Linked DNA regions of Planctopirus limnophila DSM 3776. The protein of the gene in region 1 interacts with the protein of each later gene in a pairwise test. Links are inferred from orthologs where the notes say so. Each region holds a gene or a part of one and is shown on either strand. Other genes may lie near its edges.

The links.
Region 2: the proteins of PLIM_RS12880 (region 1) and PLIM_RS16360 interact in binary tests that used the Escherichia coli proteins (3 or more experiments, as listed by UniProt). The link is inferred for Planctopirus limnophila DSM 3776 from one-to-one orthologs.

Annotation. Positions count from the first base shown.
Region 1 is NC_014148.1:3,253,188-3,261,037, forward strand. What follows is about bases 4,724-7,654. They hold PLIM_RS12880 (glutamate-5-semialdehyde dehydrogenase), read left to right. Parts: upstream 4,724-5,526; coding sequence 5,527-6,783; downstream 6,784-7,654. Other genes in these bases: PLIM_RS12870 (proline--tRNA ligase), read right to left, coding at 4,724-5,137; fliM (flagellar motor switch protein FliM), read left to right, coding at 6,921-7,654. In the rest of the region: PLIM_RS12855 (RtcB family protein), read right to left, coding at 119-1,651; PLIM_RS22925 (DUF4304 domain-containing protein), read right to left, coding at 1,901-2,545; PLIM_RS12865 (hypothetical protein), read left to right, coding at 2,736-3,191; more of PLIM_RS12870, read right to left, coding at 3,365-4,723; more of fliM, read left to right, coding at 7,655-7,850. UniProt on the Escherichia coli protein: Catalyzes the NADPH-dependent reduction of L-glutamate 5-phosphate into L-glutamate 5-semialdehyde and phosphate. The product spontaneously undergoes cyclization to form 1-pyrroline-5-carboxylate.
Region 2 is NC_014148.1:4,115,975-4,121,638, forward strand. What follows is about bases 1,465-4,304. They hold PLIM_RS16360 (sulfate/molybdate ABC transporter ATP-binding protein), read right to left. Parts: upstream 3,496-4,304; coding sequence 2,434-3,495; downstream 1,465-2,433. Other genes in these bases: PLIM_RS16350 (SDR family NAD(P)-dependent oxidoreductase), read right to left, coding at 1,465-1,840; PLIM_RS16355 (hypothetical protein), read left to right, coding at 1,975-2,250; cysW (sulfate ABC transporter permease subunit CysW), read right to left, coding at 3,570-4,304. Also shown: PLIM_RS16340 (DUF6655 family protein), read left to right, coding at 1-138; PLIM_RS16345 (hypothetical protein), read right to left, coding at 270-944; more of PLIM_RS16350, read right to left, coding at 1,058-1,464; more of cysW, read right to left, coding at 4,305-4,439; sulfate ABC transporter permease subunit CysT, read right to left, coding at 4,432-5,283; PLIM_RS16375 (sulfate ABC transporter substrate-binding protein), read right to left, coding at 5,417-5,664. UniProt on the Escherichia coli protein: Part of the ABC transporter complex CysAWTP involved in sulfate/thiosulfate import. Responsible for energy coupling to the transport system.

The sequences.
Region 1 (7,850 bases):
TGAATTAAAAAAGGACTGGCTGATCAATGATCAGTCAGTCCTTTTTTTCGTCTCAACACAGCAGTAGAACTTGAGTAGACAAACAGCATTACCCCCTCTCAGGTTCAATCGATGCCCATCACCCCTTGACCGTCATCAGCGGTATCACTTCTGCCACGGGCCTGGCGATACCGGCGGCGGTGAGGGTTTCCACGACGGGAGCAATCCCTTTGAAGGCGAAGGGGGCTTCTTGTTTGATGTCGGCGAGCTTGGCTTCGAGGATATCGCGGCGCTGGCGGATTTCGGGGCGCCGCAGGTCGACCGGTGTGACAATGCGGAACGCCTTCAGAAAGGCTTCGAACTCGGCATGATGCCCCTTCATCGCGTCGCCGCGTGAGAGCGTGCGGCCTGCGCCATGGCTGGCACTGGACAGCGAGGCGGCATTCCCCTGCCCTACGAGGATGAAGCTGTTCGCCCCCATCGATCCCGGCACCAGCACTGGTTCCCCCTGATACGCGAACGGCGTCCCCTCCATCGCCTCGAACCCTCGCGCCGGACAAGCCCCTTTGCGGTGCAGCACGACCTCGGCTCCGTCGCGCTCCTCCTTCCAGACCAGATTGTGCGGGGCGTCGTAGAGGAGCGGGAAATCGGCTTTGCCCACCACTTGGCGCAGGCAATCGAGCGCCATGATCGCCAGGAACATGCGGTTGGCGAAGGCGAAGTTGGCGGCGTTATTGAGCGTGTCCCAGAAGAGTTCGGCTGTTTCGCGGTGAGCCTCGCCGGTCGGCAGGATGAAGATGCCGTTGTCGGGATGCTTGAGCCCGGCGGGATGGATCGCCCGCACCTTGTCGCGATAGTAGCCGCCGCAGAAGTGGCCGATGGAGACCGATCCGGTGTGGACCATGACCGTGACCATCCCCGGTTTCAGACCCCAGGCGTGGGCGACGGCCTTGTCGTGGATCTTGTCGATCCGCTGGATTTCCACAAAGTGGTTCCCGCCTCCAATGCTGCCAATCTGCCCATCCCGGCTGACCCGGTCGTCCGGCCCGAGGAAATCGTTCAAGCCAAGAGTCCGGTTCGACTTCAAGCTGCCACGCTGGTCGACGCGATCGAGTTCGCGACCAATGTCGAGATCATGGAACAGCCCCCAGAGTCCCTCAGTTTGCGACTTTGGCACTGACTCCAGCAGGCCGCTCAGGCCGTTTTTGAACAACGCTTCCCGCTGTCCACGCGACATGGGAATGTTGCGGCCCCCTTCGAAGTAAATGCGGCGACAGGCCGTCTCCAGTTCATCCAGTTTGCCGGTGACTTGCTCTGCCCGGAGGGATGTGACATGCAGCCGCATGCCACAATTGATGTCATTCCCGATGGCCTGCGGGACGACGAATCCCCTGGTCTGCAGCACCGTGCCGACGGGGATCCCTTTGGCCTTGTGGAAGTCGGGAGTTATGGCCACCTGCGTGATGCCCGGAGGTTCATCGAAGCTTCCCGGCGAAGCCTCCGCGACACGTTCGACAGTCTGCTGCAGACCGAGAAACTCGATCAACTCCGTGACCGCAGCCCCTTCGACCGGCACCTGCTCGTTGGCAAACAACACCGCATCGACGCCACGAGCGTTGTTCACACGCAAACGCGTGGCATCCAGACGTGTCAAACGAGGATCAATGGTCAAGATGGCGCCCACATCATTGGGAATTACATCAACAAGCGACTCCTAGACAAGACTGGAAGAAAAAGGTTCACCCAGCGTGTTATTTGAACAAAATGGCTTGAATCAGTGATACGCCATTGATTGCCTTGAGGTGAACGAACGGGCTGTACTCTATTCGTTCGAGATAACGTGTAAGCCGACAATGTTGTTAACACTTGTCAGCATGTCACCCGAAATCAGCAATCTGGTTGAATCCAGTGAATGCTAATCTCAAGGAGATCGTGTGCCCAAGATGTGGGAAAGTTTCGAGAGACCCAATTGGTCAATCCACCACTTTGGCTGATTGATGGTCTTCCTGTCTGCGAAGAGTTCACATAAATGGTTCACTTCGTGAAACGCGCCGTCCATGTCGCCGAGTATATAGAGAACTTGCGCGTTCTCCTGTTTGGGGCGAAAACGGTCGAACCACCGATGCGTTCGATAGGCCGCGACGCCATCAAGTGATGCAAATTCGAAGGCCAGTTGCTCCATTGCTGCTTTCAATTGCCTTTCTACGAGTTCAACATCGAGATCAGCTTGCACTGACCATTGTTTCGGCAAGTTATCAATGAGGCATTCGAGCCGATCCCGTGTACCACGAAAATCGCATTCGTATTCATTCGGTTTTTCAAGGATCTCAAGATTGGCCAGCTGGCAAATCTCATCAAACGCGACACCGACATTGACATAGAATATCTTCTCGTCGTGTGACGAGCTTTGGCTGAGCTGAAGATTGACGACCTGAATGACCTTTTCATGCCGACGATGAAAGTTCATCGCGGACTTGCGGAAACCGAGAGGCTTCAGGACGGATGTCACCGCTCGTTTTACTATTTCGTCGAAGAGGACATCCGCCGGGGACTTGCCAGGTGACATATGTGTCGAAGAACTTTCCTGCTACGATAATTGTGAAACAAATAACGAATTAGCCAATCATTTGAGCTATCGAATTATAAACTATGCCGGTGCATTTCGAGGACTTCATGTACACATACCTGAGTATGTGGCAGAATCCAATCACTTCAATGTTGTATGGCCATGTTTCACCAATCAGAAAGTCATGCGAATGAGCATCGAACATATCCGGGCCGCAATTGACGCTCAAGGAAGATGTCACACACTCGAATTTCGGCCCCGGACGCTATTAGAAGGCACCCTCTTTTCTGAAATCGATCGTTTTGTTGAATCCATAAACGATAACGAACCAGAATGGATAAAATTTCAAGGATTAGGGGAGAGGTGGGATGAAATCAACGAAGCCACAGCTGGCACCATCATTTGCAGAATCCTCGAATTCGACCTTGCATACAGTAGCTATCGAGAGATGGATGAAGCTGAAGCGATGGCAATTCGTGACTTGTTCCTTGCAATGTTTGATGACAAGGTGCGTTTTTTCACTAATGGAACATTCACCAATTACGGATGGAGTGGTAACTCCGTAGCGGGCGCGACATTCGAGACTGGAGTAATCGCAGTGGATTCGCAAAACATCGGAATGCTTTGGTGCCACGATGAGGACTAGGTGGCGGGCGACATCTCTACCCCGTACCTGTGATTTAGACTTCACACTCTGCTGAAGTAGCACCGTTAAACGAGACACCTTCACTCCGTCGTTACTTTGGCGCCCAAATAAGAACACCCGGCGTTCTGCGAAACGCCGGGTTATTCTTTTCATGCATTGACAAACAAAATCGATTACTCCGGCACGTGGGCGGCTTCTTCTTTTCGGCGGGTGGCGAGTTGGTCGAGAATCGCTTGGGCGGCGCCGGTGACGGGGATTTTTGTGGCTTCTGGAAGGTGGCGCCATTTGAGTTCGACCTGGCCTTCCTTTAATCCCTTTCCACCAATGACGACGCGGAGCGGAATGCCGATCAGGTCGGCATCTTTGAACTTGACGCCCGGCCTTTGATCGCGGTCGTCGATCAGCAGATCGACACCAGCGGCTGTCAGTTCTTTTTCCAACTGATTCACGACTTCATCGACCTCGGGATCGTTCACGCCAATCGTCGAAATGACGACGGAGTACGGAGCAATGGACAATGGTAAGACGAGGCCATTGTCATCAAATTTGGTTTCAGCCATCGAAGCGAGAATCCGGTTCACACCGATGCCGTAGCAACCCATGATGAGTGGCTGCCGGGTGGCGGCTTCGTCGTCGTAGGTGGCATTGAGCGAAACGCTGTATTTCGTCCCGAGTTTGAAGACGTGGCCCACTTCGATCCCGTGGACGAGTTCGAGAGTCCCTTCACCACGCGGGCTGGGATCACCGGCAGCCGCATTGCGCAGGTCGAAAGTTTCATACTCACCTTCAGCCGTCCTGGGGAGATCGAAATCTCGCCCCAATACGACGTTGGCGAGGTGATAATCTTCGGCATTCGCACCGACGACAGCGGGAACGACCTGAGGGATATCATGGTCGGCCACAAAGCGGCACTTCAAACCGACAGGCCCGGCAAAGCCAATGGGAGCACTGGAAACCTTGAAAACCGTCGCGGCATCGGCCATTTCCAGAGTTTTGGCGCCCAGAGCGCGGCGAATTTTTCCTTCGTTCGCTTCGTTATCGCCTCGCAAAAGGACGGCCACAGGCTCACCATCGGCCAGAAAGATCAAGGTCTTGATCAGTTGTGTCGGCTGGCAGTTCAGCAGGCGGCACAGGGCATCGATACTCCCCACGTTGGGAGTATGCAGTTTTTCCGATGCGGGAAGAGCCGTATCAACTGGTTTGACCTGGCTGCGGACACGACCTGTCTCGGCACGCTCCAGATTGGCGGCGTAGCGTGTCTTGCGGCAGAAGACGATCTGGTCTTCGCCATTGGCAGCGGGGGCCATGAACTCGTGAGAGGCATCGCCACCAATGGGCCCACTTTCGGCCTCGACGGGAAGATATTCCAGACCGCAGCGGGCGAAGATGCGGCAGTAGGCGCGATAAATCTTCTGATAAGTCTCCGACAGCGATTCGACCGAAGAGTGGAAGCTGTACGCATCCTTCATGATGAATTCGCTGGTGCGCAAGACTCCAAAGCGAGGCCGTTCTTCGTTCCGGAATTTGGTTTGAATCTGGTAAACCGTCATGGGTAACTGGCGGTAGCTGCTGATGTGACGCGACATGAGATCAGTCACAACTTCTTCGTGAGTCGGCCCCAGTGCCAGATGGACCTGATGATTCTGCCGGCGGATGTTGAAGTTGATAAGGACGTTGCCAAAGGCCTCTTTGCGGCCTGTCCGTTCGAAGAGATCGATGGGCTGGAGGGCGGGCATCAACATTTCGAGCGCGCCGGTGGCGTCCATCTCTTCGCGGATGATGGCTTCAATTTTGCGGATCGAACGCCAGCCCAGCGGCAAATAGGTGTAAGCACCGGCCATCAATTGACGCACATAGCCGGCACGCAGCATGAGCTGGTGGCTGGGAATTTCGGCATCAGAAGGATTTTCTTTGAGCGTGGGAATGAAAGACTGTGACCAGCGCACGAGTAACATCCTTGAAATATGGCAGATAGCAACCGGGCTTAACGTGAATGGCGAGCAGGGATTGTAAAGAAGAGACGATGCTCTTGAAAGCGAGGTTCGTTCGCAGGCATCAGCAGCGCTGGCTCCTGTCGGGAGTTTGGCTTGCGTTTTTTCACGACACTCTTCGCTCTGAGTTTCGAGTTAAGGAATTGACCAGAAACGCCGGAATTGACCGATTCCCCTGTTTCCGGGATGATTCCCATTGAACTTTGAGCGAACTTGAACCTGCCACCCTGATTTCGCGTCTGGCCTGAATTCTCGATTCATCAGGCAATGAACAGGTTCTGGGCAGGAATTCCAAGACCACCTCGATTGTTGAACTCCGGTATTCGTTTGGGAAATTTGTCGCGATGTCCTGGCAAGCGTACTCACAAGATATTGGTCAAGCGGCACGAAATGCTTCCGTGGCATTGCGGAATGTTTCCCCGGCCCGCAAGACTCAAGGTGTGCTGGCCATTGCCAGAGCCTTGCGCAGCCAGTCGGCGGCGATTCTCGCTGCGAATGCGAAAGATATCGAAGCAGCCCCCGGCTTTGGACTGAACTCGGCGGCGATTGATCGACTGCGACTTTCGACAGACCGCATTGAGGCGATGGCGCGGGCCGTCGAAGAAGTAGCCGCACTCCCTGATCCTGTGGGAGCTGTCATTGATGGTTCGATTCGGCCAAACGGGCTGCAGGTGCAGCGAATTCGAGTTCCACTGGGTGTCGTACTGTTCATTTACGAATCCCGTCCGAATGTGACCACAGACGCTGCCGCCTTATGCCTCAAGAGCGGGAATGCGGTGATTTTACGGGGTGGCAAAGAGGCCATGCACTCGAACATGTGCCTGGGTGAAATTGTGCAGGGGGCTGTGGCTGAAGCGGGTTTACCCCCTGCCCTTGTCCAGATTGTCAATACACCAGCCCGGGAAGTGGTCGGAGAACTGCTGCGACTGAACACTTTGATTGATGTGGTGATCCCGCGTGGTGGGAAGTCGCTGATTGAGCGGGTGATGTCAGAAGCGACGATGCCGGTCATTAAACATTACGACGGCGTTTGCCATGTCTATATCGACGCGAGTGCTGATCTGGATATGGCCAGCCGGATTCTGGAAAACAGCAAATGCCAGCGAACCGGGGTCTGCAATGCGGCTGAATGTGTGCTGGTGCATGCAGCGATTGCCGAAAAGTTTCTGCCCCGACTGGGCGAAATCATGTCCCGGCGCGGGCTCCAGGTGCGTGGCTGCTCGAAAACTTGCTCTTTATTACCAGAAGCTCAAGCAGCCGAGGAAAACGATTACCGCACAGAGTATCTGGACATGATCATCTCCTGCAAAGTCGTCGATGCTCTCGAGCAGGCGATAGGACACATTGAGACATATGGTTCACACCATACCGACTGCATTATTACCGATGATTACTCTGCTGCTCAGCAGTTTGTGCAGGAGGTCGATTCTGCGGCTGTCATGGTCAATGCCAGTACGCGGTTCAATGATGGGGGAGAACTGGGCCTGGGAGCAGAAATTGGCATCAGCACTGATAAGTTTCATGCCCGTGGCCCTTGTGGACTGACTGAATTGACGAGTTACAAGTATGTTGTTCGTGGGGCTGGGCAAATCCGTGGCTAAACCAGAGAGAATGCCTTACCAGTTGTCAGCAGGGATGAGAGACGAGCAGCGTATTGGCAGTGATCTGAGCTAAACAAAGAATTTCGACTGAGTTCATTTCGACGGAATTTATCTCGACAGGGAAGTGGAGAGACAACATGGCCGATGTACTCAGCCAGTCGGAAGTAGAGACACTGCTGGCAGCACTCGATCCGGCTCCACGCAGTAATGCTGGTTCTGCCATGAGCGGCCCGGCACCCAGTTCGACACCAGTCCGTCGGCGAGAAAATGGGCCGCAGATCAGTGTTTACGATTTCAAGCGTCCCGAGCGCGTCAGTAAAGAACAGATGCGTGCCTTTCAGGCATTGCACGAAGGTTTCAGCCGGGAGTTTGGCGCTGCACTTTCGGGGATGCTGCGAGCGATTGTCGAAGTCAAACTGATCAGCGTGGATCAATTAACGTACAGCGAGTTTGTCTTCAGCCTGGAGAACCCCACCTGCTTCAACCTCCTCGAATCGAAAGGTCTTGAAGGACATCTGATCCTGGATTTGAGTCCTTCGATCATTTTTCCGATTGTGGATCGTCTCTTAGGTGGTGGGAAAGAAAGCATCCCGAGCATTCCCAGTCGGCCGCTCACTGAGATTGAACTGCAACTGGTGTCGCGGATCACATTACTGGTGATCAATGGGCTTGAAAACGCATGGCATAACGTGTGCAGCCTGGGCCTGAAGGTAACTCAGATCGAGAGTAACCCTCAACTGGTGCAGATTGTGCCACCGAACGAAGTGATTGTGCTGGTCAGTTTTGAGATCACGATGGGTGAAGTCCGCGGCATCATGAACCTGTGTATTCCATTCAATACGATCGAGCCACTTTCCGGAAAACTCTCGTCGGACACATGGTCGGCTTATCAGAAGAAGGGGCTTGATCCCAAACAGCGAGTGATTCTGGAAGACGGGCTTTCCAAGGCCGCCGTCAAAATGATTGTGAATCTGGCACACACTCGACTCACAGCGCGAGACCTGGCTCATCTGGCTGTGGGAGATGTGATCATGACTGAACACCCCAAAGAAGATGGGTTGGAAGTG
Region 2 (5,664 bases), 860 kb from region 1 along the record:
CCTGCCACAACCGCTCAACAACTCCCCTCGCAAGTCGCTTTTCGTGGAACACGGCCCATGGGTTCGGCCATTGCCCGGGAGGTTAATGAGGAAGGCTCAGTTCAACTCACCGGCGACCAGCGACCGGCCGATGAATAGTTAGTGGCATTCGTCTCGCAGGGTGAATACAAATGTACCAATGAGATATTTAGCGAGTCTCTGGTGCATTCCGTCGGAACTTCATGCACCCTACATTAGATGCACTTGATATAATCAACTCTCAGCGATGTTCAATACGAGCTACTCAGGCTGTCTTTGAACCAGTTCTCAAACTGTGTTGGCCACATCGTCGTTGGCCGACCGAATTGATAAAAACTGACCTTGCTATTGGGTTGGATCACCAGCGACATCCTGCGTCCCTGGATCTTCAAACTCACGATCCTGGTGCGAGGTAACCACAAGGCTGTCGGACGTTCCATCCAGCGGGTGGCAAGCTCGATCGGTGTGATGGTTCCTGGAAGAGTTATCGATGCACTCTTTTCAGGAGAAGAGTCGAGCGTTTGTGGCGGCAGATCATTCGTAAACGATGTTTGACCTGCAGGATGAAACGCTTGTTCTGGTGATTTTCGCTGTGGTAAAGAACCCGGTTGCCGCCAGCAGAAACCAAGACTCCACCAGGTTCGATGCGACGCTGTTTTGAAACTGATTTTATGCGTCTCAAGCCATTCAATTTCGGGAAGCCAGGCCAAACCAATCGATGTCAGAATCAATGACCCATGGACCAACGACTGCCTGCGTTGAATAGCGATCGATGGTTGTTCGAGTAGTACGGCACCAAATCGGTCAGCAAGCTCACTGGTTGTCAGGTCAGGTTCAGAGAGATTCAATACGCTTGTACAGAAGGGACACCGTCCATATTGAGGTGACTCCCAGTTCAGACATTGGCGGCAAAGCATCAGCGTCACAGCCGTCTCCCGCCAATAATTTACTCACAAGTCAAGATCTAAGAGTTATCAATCAGAAAGTGCATGTTCAATAGACAGTTATAGTCACACACTCTATCGACACGTTGAGAGAACTATTGCTGGCCAGATTCCCGATTTGACCACCAGGGAAGGCTGACACCACCATCGATCAAGAGTGTGCTACCCGTCATATAGGCGGCGTCATCACTGAGTGCAAAGGCTACTGCCTTTCCAATCTCTTCGGGTTGTCCCAGCCGACCAAAGGGGAGTTTTCTGGCTCCTTCGGCTAATTGCTCTTCGGTAAAAAACTTACGTTCGCCGGGTGTATCAATCCAGCCGGGGTGAATGATATTGATGCGGATGCGATGGGGTGCCAGTTCGATAGCCGCAGTGCGGGCCATGTGGTCGATCGCCGCCTTCGCCATGTTATAGGCCATGGCTGTCGGGATGGCGATGACGGCGTGGGGTGAACTGATCACTGCCATTGCTCCGCCTTGCCCTTGAGCGACCATTTTCAGTGCCGCAGCACGCACGCCATAGAACGCGCCCCACATGCAGACATCAATCGTGCGACGGAACCCATCGAGATTGGCTTTAAGCATCGGCTCACGATCACTATAGACCGCATTCGAGACAAACAGATCCAGACTGCCCAGCGCCTGGGCGGTCTCGTCGATCATTCGTTCAATCACCTCCTGCTGTGAGACATCGCCCTGAAAGATCACTGCCTTCCGGCCCAGTGCTTCAATCTCCCGAGCAAGCGATTCGGCTTCGTCCCGATTGCTGAAATAATTGATCGCCACATTGGCCCCGGCCCGTGCCAACTCAATCGCACAACCTCGACCAATCCCGCGAGACGAACCAGTGACCAATGCATTCTTGCCAAGAAGTTTCATATTGTGTCTTTTCAGTGCCAACACAAGATCGGTCTAATATGCAGGCTGTTTTGTAAGGCTCTGCTCTGGATGAACTTAACAATTCTACTGAGAGCAGGCGAGTGGCTGAACTCTATTCTCGCGAGGAATACACCGTGGATTCGAAAAGTGCGGCGGTTCTGGGGATCAGTTTTGGGCTGACTTTGGGCGGAGCGGTGGTTCTGGCTTCGTATGTGGCCGCCAAGGCTCAACCGATGGCTGTGCCGCGTGTGGGAACTGGTAATTCCTCTGTGATTGGCCGGTATCAGATCGCAGGAATTCCTGGCCATGCGTATGTGCTCGATACCGCCACTGGCCAGGTTTGGGAAGATTTTGCTCCGACGAGCGAGGGGGCTCGTGACCATGAGTTCAAGCGAGTCAAACTCAAATAGCACACCTGAATCGCATCGCTCCGCGATCTTTGCCACCCATCATTCGATCAACAGATGGTAATCTTCTAAGGCGGCATCTCATACGGTCGCCAAGAAACAATTGCGCGTTGTTGGTCGCGAAAACATGCTTGCCCAGAGCTGCAAGCATGGCACACAGATCGCCATTTTTTCATGGAAAGCGAATCAGATTGAGTAATCTTCCTTAGGCGAGAAGATCCGGGCATGGCGTGGTGAGGCGAACAATTCTTCGCCAGCGACAGGCTTCAGCGCCAGGTAGCGATCTCGGCTCAAGTCGATCTGCAGGGTGATCCCGAACTCTTCCGAATAGCAGCGGACGCGGGCGACGGCTCCCGCAGGGTTGATCTGTAGAATTTTTACGCGGATTGATTCGGTACTTTCAGGAATCCGCGTGAGATCGACATCATGCGGTCGTACGTAGGCCGTTGCGTTGGGAGCGTTGGCAGAGTTTTCTGGGGCATTGAACTCAATTCCACCCGCCACCATTTTGCCATCGTGGACACGTCCGTGGAACACGTTCACATGCCCAAGAAAATCCATCACAAACGGGTTAGCCGGGTGATCGAACACTTCCTGCGGGGAGCCAACCTGCTCGATCCTTCCTGATTTCATGACCACCACCCGGTCGGCCACTTCAAACGCCTCTTCCTGATCGTGAGTCACGAAAATCGTGGTGATCGGTACTTCATCGTGCAATTGGCGGAGCCATTGCCGCAATTCCTGACGAACCTTCGCATCGAGAGCGCCAAAGGGTTCATCAAGTAAGAGCACTTTCGGCTGCACAGCGAGAGCGCGAGCTAGAGCCACACGTTGTCGTTGTCCGCCCGAAAGCTGTGCCGGGAAGCGATTTTCGAGCCCTTCCAGCCTCACCAGATGCAGCAGTTCGCGGACACGCTGAGTAATTATCTGCCTGGATTCTTTCCGAATCCGCATGCCAAAGCCAATATTGTCGAAGACGGTCATGTGACGGAACAGGGCATAGTGCTGAAAGACAAAGCCCACCCCGCGTTGCCGGGGATGAGTACCAGTCACATCCTCCTCTTCGTAACGCACAACCCCTTCATCAGCATGCTCGAGACCGGCAATGATTCTGAGCAGCGTGGTTTTCCCGGAGCCACTGGGGCCCAGGAGCGCCAGCAGTTCGCCACCTTTGGCTTCTACGGTCAAGCGGTCGAGTGCCGTAAAAGCACCGAATCGTTTTGTGACCTGTTCAACACGAATGGACATACGCTATTCCAGATATTCAAGCTGCTGTTAGCAGTCAAAGTTTGTCTGTATTCCAGTGATCCGATTCTTTGCAGTTACAACTCGTCGGCATCAGGTTTTTTGATCGAGGCCAGCACCCAGTGCTCGAGTGCCGCTTTGGCAATGAGTGTCATCAACGCAAACAATGTCAGAATCGAGGCGACTGCAAAGGCACCAGGCTCATCATGTTCATGAAAGAGCTTGTCAACGCGCAGTGGCATCGTCTCGGTCGAACCGGCGATCTTCCCGGAAAGCACCGAAACAGCACCGAATTCGCCCATCGCTCGGGCTGTGCAGAGAATCACACCGTAGAGCAGCGCCCAGCGAATGTTCGGGATCGTCACCAGCCAGAACATTTGCCAGCCGGATGCCCCCAACGTGATCGCTGCCAGTTCTTCATCCGGGCCAATGGCTTCCATCACCGGGATCAATTCACGCGCGATAAAGGGTAAGGTCACAAACGTTGTCGCCAGAATCAGCCCCGGGGTCGAAAACACAATCTCGATCCCCCACTCTTCCAGAGTGCTGCCAAAAAAACCTTGCCGGCCAAACAGCAGCATGAACATCAGGCCCACGGCGACTGGCGAAATTGCAAATGGCAGATCCACCATCGAAATCAATAGTGTCCGGCCCGGAAATTGAAACCTGGCCACAGCCCATGCCAACGCCACACCAAAGAAGATGTTGATCGTTACCGAAATCGAGCTGACCACAAATGTCATCCACATCGCATGCAGCGAATCGGGATCGACCAGTGCTTTCTGCACGAAGGCATTCCACCCGGCAGAAAGGGCAATCGAGAAGACCTGCAGCAGCGGCACAATAATCAGCACCACAACAATCAGGTACACAATCCCGATCAGCAGCCATTTCAACCAGGCGGGTTCTCGTGAGCGGCTGAAGCCGCGGCGGGCGGGTTCAGTCATAGCGGCGGTTCCAGCGTTCGAGTCCGTTAATGATCACCAGCAGGATCAGTGAGATCACAATCAGCACAACGGCAACAGCCGTCGCTTCGGCATACGCATATTCTTCCAACCGGGAAACAATCAGATACGGAGCGATTTCTGTTTTGTACTGCAGGTTACCAGAGATAAAGATCACCGAGCCGAACTCGCCAATGGCCCGGGCAAACGTCAATGCAAAACCCGTCAGCAAAGCCGGCTGAATGGCTGGGAAGATCACCATCGAAAGTGTCTGCCAGCGCGTGGCGCCCAATAACTCGGCGGCGTCTTCAAGATCGTCATCGAGAGTCTCCAGCAAAGGCTGAACTGTTCTCACGACAAAAGGCAAACCCACAAACACCAGCACGAGAATGATCCCGAGCTTGGTAAACGCCACATGGATGCCCCAAGGAACCAGCCACTTTCCGAACCAGCCGTGCTCGGCATACATGTTCGCATAGACCAGTCCGGCAACGGCGGTCGGTAAGGCAAACGGCAGGTCGATGAGCGAATCAATAAACCGTTTCCCGAAAAACTGATACCGCACCAGCACCCAGGCCAGAATGACACCGATAATCGAATCGATGATCGCGGCAATCAGCGAGCAGAAAAACGTCACAAAGTATGCTGACTGGGCTCGCTCGCTCCAGGCGGCGGCCCAAAATTGAGATGGTGTGAGTGTGGCGGCTTTCGCAAAACAGGCAGCCAGTGGAATAAAGAGGAGCAGAGTCAAAACCGTGATGGAATAACCCAGGCTTAACCCCAGTCCGGGAAGGACACGGCGTTTCTTGAGACTCCCTGTCGGAGAAGATGATATGGCAGAAGACATCAACTTATTGGCCTCAAGTCCACCGGCTGCATTCAACCGCTTTTTCGTTGTCAAACCCCGGGTGATTCTCTCTTCCAGCTCTCAAGCTGGCTGATCATCTTCGACAGATCCAAAATATGACTATCGATCTGATCTATCGTTTGGCTGCCAGTTTCGAGATCTGATCAAATAAGGCCCCTTCACTAAAGAACCTCGTTTGTGCGTCATCCCAGCCCTTCGAAATATCCGTCACGCGAAACATGGTCAGTGGAGGGAACTTCTCTTTGAACTCTTCAGCAATTTGAGGATCGATGGGCCGGAAGTAGTTCTCGGCAATCAGTTTCTGCACTTCAGGTTCAAAGTAGAACTTCAGATAGGCTTCAGCCGTCTCTGTAGTTCCTT